DNA from 2 places in the Ruminococcus sp. 1001136sp1_2201st1_G3_2201SCRN_220225 genome. Region 2 is predicted to be linked to the other one. Evidence: predicted binding sites of a transcription regulator. Region 2 holds the regulator's gene; the other holds the start of a gene.
The links. The regulator NrdR, encoded in region 2, represses ribonucleotide reductase genes. The targets are predictions, from matches to a motif close to CACNANATNTNGTG.
Positions count from the first base shown of each region.

Region 1: nrdD (anaerobic ribonucleoside-triphosphate reductase) is a predicted target of NrdR. The motif match lies at 6,721-6,734, and genes of this name have one in related genera.

Region 1 is NZ_JBCOME010000002.1:58,685-68,553, forward strand. Features, by position in the region: gene AB5642_RS01315 (sensor histidine kinase) at 1-1,051, shown strand, start outside; partial or broken gene AB5642_RS01320 (DUF6783 domain-containing protein) at 1,076-1,150, opposite strand; gene AB5642_RS01325 (hypothetical protein) at 1,115-1,240, shown strand; gene AB5642_RS01330 (AEC family transporter) at 1,218-2,150, opposite strand; gene AB5642_RS01335 (hypothetical protein) at 2,284-2,541, opposite strand; partial or broken gene AB5642_RS01340 (DUF6783 domain-containing protein) at 2,733-2,879, shown strand; gene AB5642_RS01345 (ABC transporter substrate-binding protein) at 3,124-4,353, shown strand; gene AB5642_RS01350 (sugar ABC transporter permease) at 4,603-5,481, shown strand; gene AB5642_RS01355 (carbohydrate ABC transporter permease) at 5,483-6,346, shown strand; gene nrdD (anaerobic ribonucleoside-triphosphate reductase) at 6,779-8,968, shown strand; gene nrdG (anaerobic ribonucleoside-triphosphate reductase activating protein) at 9,200-9,709, shown strand; gene AB5642_RS01370 (hypothetical protein) at 9,822-9,869, opposite strand, start outside.
Region 2 is NZ_JBCOME010000031.1:33,892-43,760, reverse strand. Features, by position in the region: gene pap (polyphosphate:AMP phosphotransferase) at 43-1,518, shown strand; gene sigG (RNA polymerase sporulation sigma factor SigG) at 1,694-2,473, opposite strand; gene AB5642_RS11285 (PRC-barrel domain-containing protein) at 2,618-2,875, opposite strand; gene nrdR (transcriptional regulator NrdR) at 3,077-3,526, shown strand; gene gdhA (NADP-specific glutamate dehydrogenase) at 3,638-4,972, opposite strand; gene AB5642_RS11270 (aminotransferase class I/II-fold pyridoxal phosphate-dependent enzyme) at 5,195-6,412, shown strand; gene AB5642_RS11265 (citrate/2-methylcitrate synthase) at 6,553-7,917, shown strand; gene AB5642_RS11260 (patatin family protein) at 7,920-8,780, shown strand; gene AB5642_RS11255 (YqeG family HAD IIIA-type phosphatase) at 8,935-9,438, shown strand; gene AB5642_RS11250 (shikimate kinase) at 9,435-9,869, shown strand, end outside.

The DNA of each region.
Region 1 (9,869 bases), on a different contig from region 2:
CTTTGCCTGTGTAAACAGCCTTTCCAGAGCAGTGAATGCCATTGTGGCAGAAAGACTTGGACTTCCGGAAACAGAGATCTGGTTTCACACCAGTGCCGGTATTTTTTACAATGTAATATGTCTGCTGTTCGTTGCTGCCGCCTGGTACCCGGCCTCCCATGCAGCCCGCACTATGATCGATGACGAAAATTTAGCCCAGACCTGGTATGTTTTCTGGATACTGCCACTGATTTTTATAGGTCTGAATCTCTTTATGATTCCCAAATATGAGGGAACTCTGTATACTGGACGTATTTTGCAGGGCTACATTGTGATCAGCCTGATGCTTCTTGTAATTCTCATGCTGTTTTACACAATGTTTCTTATGATGGCCAACAGCCTGAATAAAAATGCAAGGCTTCAGCAGGAAAATCATTTTCTCTCCCTTCAGCAGGCACGATATGAGAACCTTTGCTCTGCCATAGAGGAGGCAAGGCAGGCACGACACGATATCCGCCATCACTTTTTGCAGCTTTCTTCCCTTGCGGAAAAGGGAGATCTGGAAAAAATAAAAGAATACCTTTCCAATGCAAACAGTAAAATTCCAGACTACGACCTGCATTTTTGTGAAAACCAGGCGGCTGACAGCGTGATCAGCCATTATGCCGCTCTGGCAAAACGGGAGAACATTCCTTTCCGGGCAAAGGCCGATCTGCCAGCCCACATTTCCATAGACCAGATTGATATGTGCTTGGTTCTCTCCAACCTTCTGGAAAATGCTCTGGAAGCCAGTCTGAAAGCAAAGTCTTCCAACAGGAGAATCCATGCAGAGGTTTACCTTCATCATAAGCACCTTCTCCTGATCCAGGTGGAAAATACCTTTGAAGGAAAAATACAGGAGAAAAATCATATTTTCCAGTCGTCCAAGCGTCCCGGAAACGGAGTGGGAATCCAGTCTGTCCGCCACATTGCAGAAAAAAACGGAGGAGACAGCAGCTTCACTTATGAAAATGGTGTTTTTACTGCAAAAATTATGCTGCGCATACAGAAAACAGCCGTTTCCCATCCATAACCAAAGCAGAGAGGTTTCATGCAGACACGCTCTGGAACGTGTCGAAAAAATCATTCCCGCAATCTGCACGCCCCACTTTGCGGTATATTTTCCCCGAATCCAACAAAAAAAGAAAGCTGCAGAACAATATCAGAAATGATACTGTCTGAAGCTTTCTTTTTCTGCATCAATAAACTACAAATGCCATGACCACATACACCAGTATGGATATCAGGCAATACAGAGAATTGGTGGTGGAAACATAAGCGCTTCCATCCTCACTCTTCAGGAAGGTCTGCATACTGAATGTGGCTGGAGCGGACATGTAGCTGATCACTGCAAGGTTCAAAAGCAGATGATCCCCCACTATGTAATGTATTGCCAGCAGCACTCCCCCGATCATGACTGCCTGAAGAAGAATACGAAGTACAATGGTCCTGATACATGGGGAAAGAAGTTTCTTATCAAATTCAATGCTGAATCCTACCACCAGCAGAATAACTGAGGTTATGGAAGTGGTGAGAATGTTCTCCACACTTGTATAGGTACCTGCAAACGGTCCGGCAAGAAGCTTCTGCACCACACCGGTAAGTCCGGCAATGATTCCCAGCACACTTGCAATAAACGCCGGTGTACGTATTGCACTGGAAAACAGTTTTCCCGGATCGATCTTTTCCCCGTTTTCCACCTGTCCGAGCATTCCCATATAGACACTAAAGCCAAACAGAAGACCTGCAATATCCAGCACAGCGATCTGGGAAAGATTCTCCGCTCCGCAAAGGCTGGTATATAAAGGATAGGCCATGGAACCGCCTTCGTATACACTGACCATAAAGGGCAGATATTTCTGGTAACGCTCTGCCGGCATAAGCGGGCGGAGTAAAAAACCGATGCTAAAGGAAACAACCAGCATTACAAACATGATTCCAACCAGAATTCCGGTTTCTTTATTATATTCTGACGTAGCAAGGGCATGGAAAATTGCCACAGGAAGCATGATCTGGGTCACCAGAAGCTTCATATTGTTAATTCCATTCTGATCCAGCAGTTTCAGCCGCTTGCAGGCCATGCCCAGAAGAATCATCACCAGTACGGGCAAAATAATTTCCAATACTTTCATTCTATGCACACTTTCTATGTATTTCTTAATATTGTATTTTGGTATTTCTTAATCCAGACTCTTCCTGATTTCTTACCTTACAGGATATTTCGTATGGCAAACTCTTCTGCCAGAGCGTGTCTGAATAGTTCTTTTATTCATCAAAATCGGTCTCAAATACTCCCTCAGGCGTACGCATGGTAAGAACCCCGAGATTAAAATCATCATCCATTACCGTGATATGATACTCAAAGATTACATCATCCTCAAACTTGGACAGCAGAATATAGCTTCCGTTCTCTTTTCCCTCGATCTGGTCGCAGATATCATCATACACATCTGCACCGGAAATCTCACGCGGATAACCGGAAGCTTTGATTTTTTTCTCAATTGCAGCGTATAATTCTTCCATTTTATGTTCTGCAGCAGTGCATGCCATCAGGGCTTACCCTCTCAGTTCTTTTTGACTGCCGCATACTCCTTTCCTGAATTTTTTTCGATTAAATATGATTGTATAATATCCGCCCCTGAAATGTCAAACCACATTTTAACCAAATCCTGCTTACCTGTCACGAACCAGAGCGTGTTTGAAAAAGACTTTCTACAAAATCTCCCACAACGTGGGGCGTGCAGATTGCGGGAATGATTTTTCAAACACGTTCTGGTTATCGTAATTTCTTCGTGATCAAAGAAATCCTGATTTGTATGATTTCGTACCATACTTCTCGTATTTTGTATATTATTTTATAACTTATCTGTTATTTTATTCTGCTCTCTACATTTTTTCCATGGCTTTTGTGGTTTTTTGTTTTTTCTTTTGTGTATTTCGTTGTGTTTTTCTTTGTTTTTGATATTTTTCATTGTTTTTTTCACCAATTTCTGTTGACATCTGACTGTTTTTGTTGTATGCTATTTTCTACAGAGAGGCACTCCATTTGGTACAAGGATGTATCTATGGAATGCCTCAACTCGTATCTAAAGGGAGGTAATACTTATGAAAATGAAACAGGTTTTAGCAACAGGCGCAGCTTTATCAATGGCTCTCTCCATGGCTCCGGTCACCGCATCCGCCGCAGACAAAGTAGACATAAACGTCATTGCTGCACAGTATGGCCAGCAGACTGCTGACTGGTGGGCGAACTTCGTGACAGAATTTAATGAAGCAAACCCGGACATTAACCTGAACGTAGAGGTTGTTTCCTGGAACGATATCTACACCGTAGTAAATACCCGTATCGCCAATGGCGAAGCTCCTGATGTCCTGAATATCGACGTATTCGCAGATTATCAGGCAGATGATCTCCTTCTTCCGATCCAGGACGTTGTTTCTGAAGAGACCTACAGCAAGATGTACGATGCATTCCTTGCACAGTCTGAAGTAGACGGAACTGTATGGGCTATCCCGGATCTTGCATCTGCACGTGCTATGTACTATAACAAAGACATCCTTGATGCAGCAGGCGTAGAAGTTCCTACTACATGGGATGAGCTGAAAGCTGCTTGTGAAGCTCTTAAGGCTTATGATGACAGCATTTATCCATGGGGTATCGATATGACTACTGACGAAGGTCAGGCAGCATTCGCATACTACACCTGGAACAACGGCGGCGGATTTGTTGACGATGAAGGTAACTGGACACTGAACAGTGAGCAGAACGTTGAAGCAATCCAGTACGCAATCGATCTTGTAAATTCCGGTTACACAAACACCGATCCTGCTAACGATACCCGTTACGATCTGCAGGATATGTTCGGCGCAGGTAAGGTTGCTATGCTCATCGCACCGAACAGCTTACCTACCTACATTGCTACAGGCGGAAATGAAGTAAACTACGGCGTTGCTTCCATTCCTTCCAATACAGGCGAGTCTGTATCTGCAGGTGTTATGGACCGCTTCATGTGCTTCGATAACGACTACTCAGATGATGAGAAAGCTGCTATCTCCACATTCTTTGATTATTTCTATGATGATGCCCGTTATACAGAGTGGGTTGACATGGAGGGATTCCTTCCGGCAACCAAGTCCGGCGGCGAGGCTCTCGCAGCAGCTAACGAAGATATGGCAAGCTGGATTGATATCTTAGACAGCTGTAAATTCTATCCAACAGCGAAAGCAGAATGGGCAGATGTAAAACAGGGCGTTATCAACGTAGAGCAGAATGCTCTTCTTGGCGGCGACGTTCAGGAATTACTGGATGACCTTCAGGCAGAAATCGCTGGCTGATCTTAATCCACTGTTTTTCCCATTACGAGGAAGATAATGGGCCGGACTTACGGGTCCGGTCCATTTTTAAGTTTGCGAAGCAAACGCTACTTCTTGTGCCAGGCACAAGAAGGTTCCACCTTTTTGCGAAGCAAACGCTGCTTCTTGTATTTGTCACAAGAAGGTTCTGTTTTTCTGCGTAACAAACGCCGTTTTCTGTGCTTGTCTGCGCAGCGTCAACGCTATTTTTATAAAAAGAGAGGTATCCCTGTGAAGAAAAAATTCAAAAAAGTGGAACCATATGTATGGATCCTGCCAAGTGTCCTTCTCATGGCAATTTTCATCCTGGTTCCTATTATCTTTGTATTCCGTATGGCCTTAAGCGACGTCAGCAAAGCTGGTCTGATCAAAGGCTTCGCCGGATTTGAAAATTTCCGCAAGGTAACAAGCAGCCCTGTTTTTGCCATGGTGCTGAAAAACACCCTTGTGTGGACCGTTGCCGTAGTCGGCATCTCCACACTCCTTGGATTTATCCTTGCGATCCTCCTCAACAATGAATTTAAAGGCCGTAAGCTTGCACGTGCCGTTGTTGTTTTCCCATGGGCCACAACCCTGATCGTTCAGGCAAGTATCTGGAAATTCATCATCGACACAGATTACGGTACCTTAAATACACTGTTGATGAAGCTTGGCATTATTGACCACGCTGTGAACTGGACTCCTACTGCCGGTGCTTATTTCGCCTGGGAAATTGCCTGCGGTATTTTTGTTACCATTCCATTTGTAACCTTTACCGTACTTTCCGGTCTGCAGAGTATTGATGCCAGCTACTATGAGGCAGCAGCCGTAGACGGAGCCAGTTACTGGCAGAAAATGTTCCAGATCACCATCCCGCTGGTACGTCCGAATCTTACCATCAGTACCATCCTGAACATTATCTACGTATTTAACTCTTTTCCGATCATATGGACCATAACCAAGGGTGACCCTGCTAACCGTACCGACACCCTGGTTACCTATCTGTACAAACTGGCCTTCTACAACGGCAAACAGGGACAGGCAGCAGCCGTATCTGTTATCGGCTTCCTGATTCTTCTTTTCTGCGCCAGCCTGTACATGGTTTCCGTACTGAAGAAAGGAGACGAATAATATGGCAAACACCAATGCTTCAGTTAAGAAAAAAAATACCAGAAACACAGTTTTACGTGTATTGCTCTATGTAGTGATCATCGCCATCTGTCTGATAACTTTATACCCATATTTTGTAACTGTATGTACTGCTCTTAAAAGCCGCGCGGAAATCTTTTCCATGAATGGAACTATTTTCCCTGTTGAGGCCATCTGGTCCAACTTCACAGACGTATGGAAGCTGGCTCCCATGAGCAATTACATGATGAACTCCATTGTGATCGCAGGAGGCTCCACTCTTCTGGCTATGGTCTGCGGTATCCCAGCTGCTTATGCCCTGTCCAGAATGAAATTCAAAGGCCAGACTGCTTTTCTGGGATTTGTTATTGTCTCCCAGATGTTCGCACCGGTTGTACTTCTCATCGGTATCTACAAGGTTATGATGGCGTTCCATCTTACCAACAGCATTATCGGCCTGATCTTTATCAACGCAGCATTTAACCAGGCATTTGCTATCTGGCTGCTCCGCGGTACTTTCCTGAGCATCTCCCCTGAGATGGAGCAGGCTGCCACTATTGACGGCTGTAACCGCGTACATGCCCTTTTAAGGATCCTTCTGCCTGTTGCTGCACCTGGTATCGTTACAGCGCTTATTTTCGTATTTATCAACGCCTGGAACGAATATACAGTGGCACTGACACTGATCTCCACTGATACCTTCAAGCCTCTCACCGTTGGTATCAATATTTTCAACGGTTACAATATGATCGAGTGGCAGTATCTGTTTGCTGCTTCCCTCTATGCAATTGTTCCAGTTGTGATTCTGTTCGTCGGAATCGAAAAAAATCTGGTTGGAGGACTCACTTCTGGTGGTGTCAAGGGTTGATTTTTATTTTTTTCCAAGTATAATAGAGGAAGATGCGGACGCGAGAAAGGGTTGCCCAGGGCAGCCCTTTGTTCATGCCCCATAACTATTCAGAAGGCAGTATTCCGCCAGGTGTTTTTGTGAACATTGTTCACAGCTGCGGCGCGAAATCATACAAAGCATGTTACTGGTCATCCAGTAACTGTTTTATTGTGTACGGTAAAATTTCACATACGGAATAACCCCGATGATTCCGCACATTTCAGGAACTCTATACCGGAGATCACCGAATGATTCTTCTGTCCTGCTGACGAAAATTCAGCACATTTCACAGATTTTTAAAATCAATGGTTTTGACCTTGACTTTTCTGTAGAATACTGTAATATTGATAGTGCACAACATCTAGTATGTAATCAAAGATTTAAGCACAATATATGGAGGGATTTGAAAGAATGAGTACTGAGGTCAATGCAAACGTCATTAAACGAAATGGCGTGGAAGTTATTTTTGATAAGGCGAAGATCATCAACGCCGTTGAAAAAGCGAATGAGGAGGTTTCTAAGCTTCACAGGCTGAGTCATTACCAGATCACAGCGCTTGCTGATATGATTGCCACCCGTGCCCTTGAATCCTCCCACGCTGTCAATGTGGAAGATATTCAGGATATGGTAGAGACCGGCATTATGGAGATGCGCGGTTATGAGGTTGCACAGAAGTATGTGCGCTATCGCTACAAGAGAGAGCTTACCCGCAAGTCCAATACCACAGACGACAGCATCCTTGCTCTTCTTGACCAGATTAATGAGAATGCCAAGCAGGAGAACTCCAATAAGAACCCTACTATTAACTCTACCCAGCGTGATTACATGGCAGGCGAGGTCAGCAAGGACCTGACCATGCGTGTTCTTCTTCCTGAGGAGATCGTAAAGGCTCACGACGAGGGAATCATTCATTTCCATGATTCCGATTACTACGCACAGCGTGAGCATAACTGTGACCTGATCAATCTGCAGGATATGCTCCAGAACGGCACGGTTATCAGCCAGACACTGATTGAGAAGCCTCACAGCTTCTTTACCGCATGTAACGTTACCACACAGATCGTCGCACAGGTAGCCAGCAATCAGTACGGCGGACAGTCCTTCTCTCTCGCCCATCTGGCTCCTTTTGTAGACATCAGCCGCCAGAAGATCCGTAACAAGGTAATCGAGGAACGTAAGGCTTGCGGTGAGCCTCTTGATGATGAGATCATCCAGAAGGTATCGGAACGCAGACTGAAGGATGAGATCCAGAGTGGTATCCAGACGATCCAGTACCAGCTGATCACTCTTATGACCTGTAACGGACAGGCACCATTTGTAACGATTTTCATGTATCTTGATGAAGTTCCGGAGGGACGCACCCGTGATGACCTTGCACTGATCATCGAGGAAGTTATGAAGCAGCGTATGCAGGGTGTTAAGAACGAGCGCGGTGCGTGGATCACACCTGCATTCCCGAAGCTGATCTATGTGCTGGATGAGGATAACATCCACGAGGATTCCAAATATTGGTACCTCACAGAGCTTGCAGCGAAATGTACTGCCAAGCGTATGGTTCCGGATTACATCTCAGCCAAGATCATGCGCCAGTTAAAAAACGGCAATGTTTACACCTGCATGGGATGCCGTTCCTTCCTTACCGTTGAGGAGAAACAGAAGAACCCGGACGGTTCCTACAAGTTCTACGGTCGTTTTAACCAGGGTGTTGTTACCATTAACCTTGTAGATGTAGCCTGCTCCTCAGACGGCGATTTTGATAAGTTCTGGGAGATTCTGGAGGAGCGCCTGGAGCTTTGCCACAGAGCACTCCGCTGCAGACATGAGCGTCTTCTTGGCACAGTTTCCGATGTTGCCCCGATCCTGTGGCAGTATGGTGCTCTTGCACGGCTTAAGAAGGGTGAGACCATTGACAAGCTTCTTTATGACGGCTATTCTACGATCTCACTTGGATATGCAGGTCTCCATGAGATGTGCATGAGAATGTACGGAAAGCCTCATACAGACCCTGAGGTTCGTCCGTTTGCGCTGAAGGTTATGCAGCGCCTCAATGACAAATGTGCCCAGTGGAAGGCAGCTGAGAACATCAGCTACTCTGTATATGGCACTCCGATGGAATCCACCACATACAAGTTTTCCAAATGTCTCCAGAAGCGTTTTGGCATCATTCCAGGAGTTACGGATAAGAATTATATTACAAACAGCTATCACGTTCACGTTACTGAGGAGATCGACGCATTCTCCAAGCTGAAATTCGAGTCTGAATTCCAGAAGCTTTCTCCAGGAGGAGCCATCAGCTACGTGGAAGTTCCGAATATGAAGCAGAATATTCCGGCAGTTCTCTCTGTTATGAAGTTTATCTATGATAACATCATGTATGCAGAGCTGAATACCAAGAGTGATTTCTGTGATGTCTGCGGATATGACGGAGAGATCCAGATCAAAGAAGACGAGAACGGCAAGCTGATCTGGGAATGCCCGAACTGCGGTAACCGCAATCAGGACAAGATGAGCGTTGCCAGAAGAACCTGCGGATACATCGGTACCCAGTTCTGGAACCAGGGACGTACCCAGGAGATCAAGGATCGTGTATTACATCTGTAATAAGTAATGGTTCCCGGGTTTTCTGTGAACTACGTTTACAGAACCTTATATAAGGTTACCACTGAACATAACACTCCGGACAGTTTTCTGAATTTCATAATTTTGATTTCTGTCCGGATTTTTTTGCATAATGGTATTTTACTATGAAAGTCCTGAATCGTGTTTGAAAAAGGCTTTCTGCAAGATGTGTGCATTTGATTATCAAGCACAGAAGGAAAAGAGGAATCAGTTATGAACTACGGAAACATTAAATCCTACGACATAGCAGACGGCACAGGCGTGCGTGTAAGCCTGTTCGTATCTGGCTGCAGGCACCACTGTAAGGGCTGTTTTAACGCACCTACGTGGGATTTTAACTACGGTAAGCCATTTACCCGGGAGACTCAGGATAAGCTCCTGGAGCTGCTTGCTCCGTCTTATATAGAGGGCTTCTCCCTACTCGGCGGCGAGCCATTCGAGCCAGAGAATCAGCCTGTTCTGACAGAGCTTCTGGAAGAGATCAGGCGTACCTTTCCGGATAAATCCATCTGGTGTTACAGTGGATATCTTTTTGACAAAGATATGGTTCCCGGAGGTAAGATCTACACTCCTTTTACAGACCGGATGCTTTCCTGCATCGACGTTCTGGTAGACGGAGAGTTTATTCAGGAATTGAAAAACCTCTCCCTTCAGTTCAGAGGGAGCAGCAATCAGCGAATTCTGCATTTAAAAGATGGTAAGCTTATTAAAGAAGGCCTGTGATACGGGTCTTCTTTTCTTATATCTGCATTCAAATAGTTGCATAAGTTTTTACATCTGGGTAACCAAAAATCCCCCTCCTGTCTAACAGGAGGGGGATTTTATTACACTTTATTTATTTTGCTTTCGCATATTTTGGTGTGCTGTAAGAAGAATAGATTGG
Region 2 (9,869 bases):
GATTTGTGTTTGAAAATAATAGTATGTGAGGAGGACGTGTTTATGCTGAAAACCTGGATTCCGGAGGAGATTCCGGAAAAAGAGGAGCTGAAGAAACGGATTAAAGAAGCTGGTGAGAAGCTGTATCAGCAGCAGATGAAGCTGAAAGAACACAAGCTGCCTGTGCTGGTACTTTTTGAAGGCTGGGGTGCATCTGGCAAAGGTACCACAATCGGCAGAGTGATCAAATACATTGATCCCCGTTTCTTTAAAGTAGCAACCATGTCAAAGCCTACAGAGGATGAACTGCGCAGACCATTTCTGTACCGGTATTTCAATCAGATTCCGGAAGCCGGCAAATTTACCTTTCTGGATTCTGGCTGGATGGAGCAGACCTGCAAAGACTGTCTGAACGGTCTGGAAGAAGAGGATTATGCAAAGCGGATCGACAGCATCAAACATTTCGAGCGACAGCTCACAGACAACGGTTATCTGGTTCTGAAATTTTTCATGCAGATTGACAAAAAAGAGCAGACCAGACGTATTGAGAAGCTTAACAAAGAGCAGGATACAAAATGGCGTGTGGATGCCTTTGACAAGTGGCAGAACGAACATTACAAACATTGCCAGAAGGTTTTCGACCGCTATCTGACAGATACGAATACTTCTATTGCACCATGGTATATTATTGATGCAAAAGACCGCAACTTCGTAGAACTTCAGGTTCTTGAAATAATGGTAAATAACATTGAGGTAGCCTTGCAGAACAGCACACACAGCGCACCGCTTCTCACAAACATTTTTCCGCTTGAGAAAATGCCGAAGCTTTCGGAAATCGAACTGACAGACAAGGTGATCGAGGATGAAGAATACAAGAAAGAGCTGAAGCATCTCCAGAAGAAACTGGGCGAACTGCATAACCGTCTGTACCGTAAGCGTGTGCCGGTGATCATTACTTATGAAGGCTGGGACGCAGCCGGAAAAGGAGGCAATATTAAGCGGATCACAGAAGCCCTTGATCCCCGTGGCTTTGAGGTCCATCCAATCGCCAGCCCGGAACCTCACGAAAAGGCGCGTCATTACCTCTGGCGCTTCTGGACCAGATTGCCCAAAGACGGTCACATTGCCATCTTCGACCGCACCTGGTACGGCCGCGTAATGGTAGAGCGTCTGGAAGGCTTCTGCAGCGAGAACGACTGGAAACGTGCTTACAACGAGATTAATGAATTCGAGAAGGAACTGTTCGACTGGGGTGCCGTGATTATCAAATTCTGGGTCCAGATCGACAAAGACACCCAGCTGGCCCGCTTCACCGACCGTCAGAACAATCCTGAAAAACAGTGGAAGATCACCGACGAAGACTGGCGCAACCGCGAAAAATGGGATGCTTATGAAGGTGCCGTAGATGAAATGCTTTCCAAGACAAGCACCACCTATGCACCATGGCATATCCTGGAATCTGTAGACAAGAAGTATGCGAGAATTAAAGCTCTTAAGATTGTAATAAAAGAATTGGAAAAGGCATTAGAGCGTGTTTGAAAAATCATTATTACAAATTATGATGCATATCCTTCAGAAAGCCTTTTTCAAACGCATTCTGGAATAGCAGCATAATAAGCAAAATCGCTGGCCAACAACCAGCGATTTTGCAATATATTCATGCAGCAGACCATTTAAGGAGCGGATTTCGTAATGCCGGGATCCATGATTTCCGTCACGCTCTCAGATAATTCCGCATGGTTTTAAGTGCATTCTTTTCCAACCGACTGACCTGTGCCTGGGAAATCCCGATTTCCTGGGCCACCTCCATCTGGGTTTTGCCCTCGTAAAAACGCAGATCAATAATATGCCGTTCCCGCTTATTCAGCCGGTTTATAGCTTCCCGGAGGGACAGATTTTCTACCCAGGTCTCCTCCTTGTTTTTCTTATCGCTGATCTGGTCCATCACATAAAGCGTATCCCCGCCTTCCGTATAAACCGGTTCAAAAAGTGACACCGGATTCTGTATCGCATCCATAGCATATACGATCATCTCTTTATTTATCCCTATTTCGCTGGCAATTTCCGCAATGGTAGGCTCCCTCAGATTTGTTTTCATATAGGTTTCTTTTGCATAAATTGCACGATAAGCAATATCCCGCAGAGACCGGCTCACCCGGATACTGTTATTGTCACGAAGATACCTTCGTATCTCCCCAATGATCATAGGCACTGCATAAGTAGAAAATTTTACATTCAATGTAGTGTCAAAATTATCAATTGCTTTTATAAGCCCAATGCAGCCAATCTGAAAAAGATCGTCCATATTTTCGCTGCTGTTGGAAAAACGCTTGATCACGCTGAGGACCAGCCGCAGATTTCCTTTGATGTAAAGTTCCCTGGCTTCTTCATCACCCTCCTTGATCCTGCGAAAAAGCTCTTCTTTTTCTTCTGCTTTCAGTACCGGAAGCTTCGATGTATTGACTCCGCAAATTTCAACTTTGTTAAGTGCCATTATTTGAATCCTCCTTTTGTGCATCGCGAAGCGTGCTGCTGAGAACGAAGTGAACAGTAACAATGATTCTCACGTGGGAGGATAAATATTCTTTTTTCGGGAAAATATAAAAATTATTGCCCCTTGACAATTGGGAAAATAGAATTAAGCCTTTTTACAGCAATACTTTTCATCAATTTCTACCAGGATAATGTCATCTCCAATCTGCCGGATACAATTCCAGGGGATTATATATTCACTTCCGGCTCCCCAGAAACAAAAGCAGAAACTGCCAGGTCCGGGAACCACAAGGGCGGTAATACATCCGGTTTCACAGTTAAATTCCACATCCACCGGACAGCCAAGTGTACGGCAGGTACAGATATTGATCACTTCTTTTTGCTTTAATTCGCAAATACGCATGAAAAGCACCTGTTTTTTATGATATTATGCAAAAAGTCTGAAAATATGTATGGAGTTTATTGACATACTTTCTATGATTAAAGTATAATAAGAAATAGGTAATTCAGTCCGTTTTATGTTACTGAGCGAACAGAAAAGAGGAAAGTCTGCTGCCCAGATTGTATGGCAGAAGGGGAGACATGAGGAAGGGGAAATAAATACATGAGATGTCCATACTGTAATCAGGATAATACAAGAGTAGTAGATTCAAGACCAGTGGAAGAGACCAATTCCATAAGACGCAGAAGACTGTGCGATTCCTGTGGAAGAAGATTTACCACTTATGAGAATGTGGAGACAATCCCGTTAACCGTAATCAAGAAGAATCTGAACCGTGAGCAGTACGACCGCAATAAACTGATCAACGGTGTCCGCCGCGCCTGCTACAAACGTCCCATTGCCAGCGATAAGCTGGAAACCATGATCGATGCCATAGAAGGCGACATCTTCAATGCCGAAGATAAAGAAATCTCCAGCACGAAAATCGGAGAAATCGTGATGAGCCATTTAAAAGATCTGGATTCGGTGGCGTATGTGCGATTCGCTTCTGTGTATCGGGAGTTTAAAGATGTCAGTACCTTTATGGATGAATTAAAGAAATTTTTAAATTAGAAAAATCCTCGCCAGAGAGCGGGGATTTTTTCTGTATAAACAAGTATTAAATGGAATAAAAAAGACAGGCCGCAGCGGACCTGTCTTTTTGAAACTTCAGATGACAGAGAATCAGCAGATGCCCTGAGCTTTCATAGCATCTACAACTTTCTCAAATCCGGCGATGTTAGCACCGGCAACATAGTTGTCTTTCATACCATAACGCTTAGCAGCGTCATCAGCTTTGTGGAAGATGTCTACCATGATTCCATGAAGCTTCGCATCAACTTCCTCTGCTGTCCAGGAAAGTCTCATGGAGTTCTGGCTCATCTCAAGAGCAGAAGTAGCAACACCACCAGCGTTAGCTGCTTTACCAGGCATGAACAGAACACCGTTCTCCTGGAGATAAGTTGTAGCATCAAGAGTAGTAGGCATGTTCGCACCCTCAACTACATATTTGCAGCCGTTTGCAACAAGTGTCTTAGCACCATCAAGAGCAAGCTCGTTCTGGGTAGCACATGGAAGGTATACATCACATTTGATGTTCCAGATTCCGGTACCTTCTGTGTAAGAAGCACCCTCAACACGGTCTGCGTACTCTTTGATACGTCCACGTTTTACTTCTTTGATATCTTTCACAATGTCAAGCTTGATTCCTTCTGGATCATAAATATATCCGTTGGAGTCACACATAGCAACAACCTTGCCGCCAAGCTGCTGAGCTTTCTCTACAGCATAGATTGCAACGTTTCCGGATCCTGTTACGATGAATGTCTTTCCATCAATAGAATCGTTATGTGCTTTCATGATCTCGTCAAGCATATAAACAACACCATATCCGGTAGCCTGTGTACGGATCAGAGATCCGCCGTAGGTAAGTCCTTTACCTGTGAGAACACCCTCGTATAATCCGCGGATTCTCTTGTACTGTCCGAATAAATAACCGATCTCACGTCCGCCTACACCGATATCACCTGCCGGAACATCAGTGTCAGCACCGATATATTTGGAAAGCTCTGTCATGAAGCTCTGGCAGAATGCCATAACCTCTCTGTCAGATTTGCCTTTCGGGTCAAAGTTGGAACCACCTTTACCACCACCGATTGGAAGTCCGGTAAGGGAGTTCTTAAATGTCTGCTCAAATCCAAGGAATTTTAAGATACCCTGGTTTACTGACGGATGGAAACGAAGACCACCCTTATAAGGTCCGATAGCGCTGTTAAACTGTACACGATATCCCTTGTTTACCTGAACAACGCCCTTGTCATCTACCCACGGAACGCGGAAGGAAATGATTCTTTCCGGCTCTACAAGGCGCTCCAGAAGGGACATGCTGCGGTATTCTTCTTCATTTTTGTCAATTACGACCTTCAGGGAATCCAGAACTTCCTTTACTGCCTGGTGAAATTCAGGCTCACCTGGATTCTGTGCTACGACTCTTTCGTATACTTCTTCTGTGTAAGACATTGTAATTCCTCCTCATCCAGATAGGTGTAAAATTTTTTAACGACGCTATTATACACTAAAGTGCTAAAAATGAAAAGAGTTTTTTTCATATTTCCAAAAATTTCATTAAGGCTTGCGAAAATGAGCCAAATATGAGATGATAGATAGCAAGAAATACATTATGCCGGAGCAGGAAAAAGACAGATATGCCGGACATAAGTAGTAAGATGAGGAGTGAAATAAATGAAAACATTCGAGAAGTCCAGTAAACTGGATAACGTACTTTATGATGTGCGAGGACCGGTAGTGGATGAAGCGGCCAGAATGGAAGAGGATGGAATGGAGATTCTGAAGCTGAATATCGGCAATCCATATCCATTTGGATTTTCTGCACCGCAGGAAGTAATTCTGGACATGCTGAGCAATATTCGTACCTCTCAGGGATATTCCGATTCCAAAGGAATCTTTTCTGCAAGAAAGGCCATTATGCAGTATGCCCAGCTTCGAGGAATTCCCGGGGTTACCATGAGTGATATTTATACAGGTAATGGTGTCAGTGAGCTGATCAATCTCTGCATGCAGGCACTTCTGGATAACGGGGATGAGATTCTGATCCCTGCACCGGATTATCCTTTGTGGACAGCTACTGCGACTCTGGCAGGTGGAAATGTAGTTCATTATATTTGTGATGAGCAGTCTGAATGGTATCCGGACATTGATGATATTAAGAGCAAGATCACAGACAAGACCAAAGCGATTGTTATCATTAATCCGAATAACCCTACAGGAGCAGTTTATCCTAAGGAGATCCTGGAGCAGATCGTGCAGATCGCAAGAGAGCACGAGCTGATCATTTTTTCAGATGAGATATACGACCGTCTGATCATGGATGGCTATAAGCATACTTCTATTGCATCCCTTGCACCAGACGTATTCTGCGTTACTTTTTCCGGACTTTCCAAGTCCCATATGATCGCTGGTTTCCGTATTGGATGGATGATCTTAAGTGGTGCCAAGAATAAGGCGAAGGGGTATATTGAAGGTATTAACATGCTTTCCTCCATGCGTCTTTGCTCCAATGTTCCGGCCCAGTCCATTGTACAGACTGCACTTGGCGGATACCAGAGTGTAAATGAGTACATTCAGCCAGGCGGAAGAGTTTATGAGCAGAGAGATTTTATCTACAAGGCACTCAATGACATTCCGGGAATCACAGCCGTAAAGCCCAAGGCTGCGTTCTATATTTTTCCGAAGATCGATACAGAGAAATTCAATATTCACAATGACGAGCAGTTTGCTCTTGATTTCTTACATGAGAAACAGGTGCTTCTGGTGCCGGGCAAGGGCTTTAACTGGAATTGTCCTGACCACTTCCGTGTAGTATATCTGCCGAATGTGCGTCAGCTGGAGAAGGCTATGGACAAGCTGAGGGATTTCTTGTCCACCTATAAACAGCGATAAAAAGATAATAAAACAATGGCAGTCACAGATTATCCATTTACAATGCCGGAGCAGAAGCATCCGCTTCTGACTCTGACAGCATTAATAATTGAGGGAGGAACGGATTATCGGACGGATTAAAAAGAAAGGAGTTTATTTGAATGGCAGGATTTAAGATGAAAGTAACACCGGAAATAGAGAACCTAACGGAGGTTTGCAAGGAGCATTCCAGCCTGGATCTGTCTCTTTATCAGAAGTATGATGTTAAGCGAGGCCTTCGCGATATCAATGGTAAGGGCGTTCTGGCAGGTCTGACGCAGATTTCCAATGTATGCGCCACGAAGGTGGTTGACGGCAAGGAAGTGCCCTGTGCGGGCAGTCTTTCCTACAGGGGATATGACATCAAGGAGTTGACCAGGGGATTTATTGAAGATGACAGATATGGCTTCGAAGAAACTACCTATCTTTTACTGTTCGGCAAGCTTCCGAATGGGGAGGAACTGGAGGATTTCACCAAGCTTCTGGCGAACCAGCGCTCCCTTCCTACGAATTTCGTAAGGGACGTTATCATGAAAGCACCGTCCAAGGACATTATGAATGCCCTGTCCAGAAGTGTGCTTACACTTTATTGCTATGACAAGGAGCCGGATGATATTTCCCTTCCGAATGTACTGAGACAGTGCCTGAATCTGATCAGTGTATTTCCTCTTTTATCTGTTTATGGATATCAGGCTTACAATCACTATGTATGCGGCAAGAGCCTTTATATTCACAATCCGAAGAAAGAGCTTTCCACAGCGGAGAATATCCTCCGTATGCTTCGCCCGGATAAGAAATATTCCCATCTGGAGGCGAAGATTCTGGATCTTGCCCTGATCCTTCATATGGAGCATGGCGGTGGTAATAACTCTACATTTACTACACACGTTGTTTCCTCATCCGGAACAGACACCTATTCTGCAATCGCAGCTGCTCTCGGTTCTCTGAAAGGTCCGAAGCACGGTGGTGCCAATATTAAGGTTGTAAGTATGTTCCAGGATTTGAAGAAGAATGTGAAGGATATTTCTGACGAAGAGGAAGTAAGAGAGTATCTGAAGAAACTGCTTCACAAAGAAGCTTTTGATAAGAGAGGTCTTATTTATGGTATGGGACATGCTATTTATTCGGTATCGGATCCCCGTGCCCAGGTACTGAAAGGCTTTGTTGAGACTCTGGCCAGAGAAAAAGGCCGTATGAAAGAATACAATCTCTACGCGATGGTAGAGCAAATGGCTCCGGAGGTTATCGCCGAGGAACGCCATATTTACAAGGGTGTCAGCGCAAACGTGGATTTTTACAGCGGTTTTGTTTACAGCATGCTGGATCTGCCTCTTGAGCTGTATACACCGATTTTTGCAGTGGCACGTATTGTGGGCTGGAGCGCCCACCGAATGGAAGAGCTGATCAATACAGACAAGATCATCCGTCCGGCTTACAAGAACGTTCTGGCTCCGGCTGTATACGTACCGCTTAAGGAGCGTGAATAAGAATGACAGTGAAGCATCAGTCTTCCTTGGTCCTGGAGGGCGGGGGAAGCAGGGGAGTATTTACAGCAGGGGTTCTGGATTATCTTATGGAAAAAGAGGTGAAATTCCCATATGTGGTGGGTGTTTCCGCTGGTTCCTGCAATGCTCTTGATTATGTATCCTGGCAGCCTGGAAGGACCAGAGACTGCATGATCATAGAGGATAAGGCAAACAGCTATATTGCTACTAAGGAAGCTCTTAAGAAGCATGAGCTTTTTGACATGGATATGCTGTTTGACAAATATCCAAATGAATTGTTTCCGTTTGATTTTGATACTTTTTTTCAGTCAGATACGGAGTGTGAGCTGGTAGTGACCAACTGCCAGACTGGTGATGCGGAATATATGACTGAGAAGCATGACAGACGTCGCCTGATGGATATTGGAAGGGCTTCTTCCAGTATTCCCGTTGTAAGTCCCATGGTAGAGATTGACGGTGTTCCTTATCTGGATGGCGGCATTGCAGATTCGATTCCCCTGATCCATGCCATGGAGAAGGGATATCGAAAGAACGTGGTGATCCTTACCCGAAATATGGGTTACCGCAAGAAGAAACCGGGAAAGAGCACTCCGCTTTATGTGGCTGCATTTCGGCATTATCCGGAATTTTTGAACACTTTATATAATCGTTACCGCAGCTACAACCGGACTTTGGAGCTTCTGGAAAAATGGGAGAGGGAAGGACATATTTTTGTCATCCGCCCGGAAATTCCCACTGTGGGGCGTGCGGAGGCGAACAAAGAGAAGCTGATGGCGTTTTATCAGCATGGTTATGATGTGATGAAAGACCATTATGAGGAACTGCAGGCGTACCTAAGCAGGTGACGGGATCCTGACAGAACCTCTTGGAAAACAGGCGCGAGATCATGTGAATACATGATTTCTGTGATTGCAAAGCGCGTTGCTGGAGTCTGTTTGAAAAATCATTCCCGCAATCTGTATTACCATAGAAAATAAAAGAATTAAAGGATGTAACAGAATGTTTGAACGCTTTTTTCCAGATGCATATCTGGATTCAGCATATGTAGTCAACTATGAAAAACTATACCAGGAGGGATACAGGGGGATTTTGTTTGATATCGACAATACCCTGGTTCCTCATGGGGCACCGGCAGATCCGGAAGCTGTCCGGCTTTTTCAGCAGCTTCGTGACATTGGCTTTTCCTGCTGTCTGGTGTCAAACAACAGGAAAAAAAGGGTAGAACCCTTTGCCGCTTCAGTAGGCGCTCAGTTCATTGAAATGGCTGCCAAGCCGTCCCGAAAAGGCTATGAAAGGGCCATGGAGAGACTTGGAACGAACACAGGGAATACGGTCTTTATCGGAGACCAGCTTTTTACCGATATATGGGGGGCTAAGAATGCTGGCCTTCGTAATATTCTGGTAAAGCCGATCAATCCCAAGGAAGAGATCCAGATCGTGCTGAAGCGCTATCTGGAGAAAATTGTATTACATTTTTATACCAAGGAGGAGAAGAATTCATGAACCATATTGTGGTTATCGGATTTATGGGTTCTGGCAAGACAAGAGTGGGGAAACGTCTGTCCAGTGACCTGGGGCTGACATTTGTGGATGTGGACAAGGTGATTGTTAAGAAGATGAACATGTCCGTAAAGGAGATTTTACAGAAATTTGGAGAGCCATATTACCGTGCTCTGGAAACTATGACTGTGAAAGCTCTGATTGAAGATAAAGAAAGAAAAGTGATTTCTCTTGGCGCAGGTCTTCCGGTTCAGGAGCAGAATGAGCAGTATATTAAGCAGCTGGGTACAGTTGTTTACCTGAAGGGGTCTGCTGAGACTCTCCGCAAGAGGCTTGAGGGAAATAGCAATCCTCTTCTGGAAGGCGAAAATCAGGATGAAAAGATCAAAAAGCTTCTGAAACAGCGTGATCCGATTTATCATAAATTTGCGGAT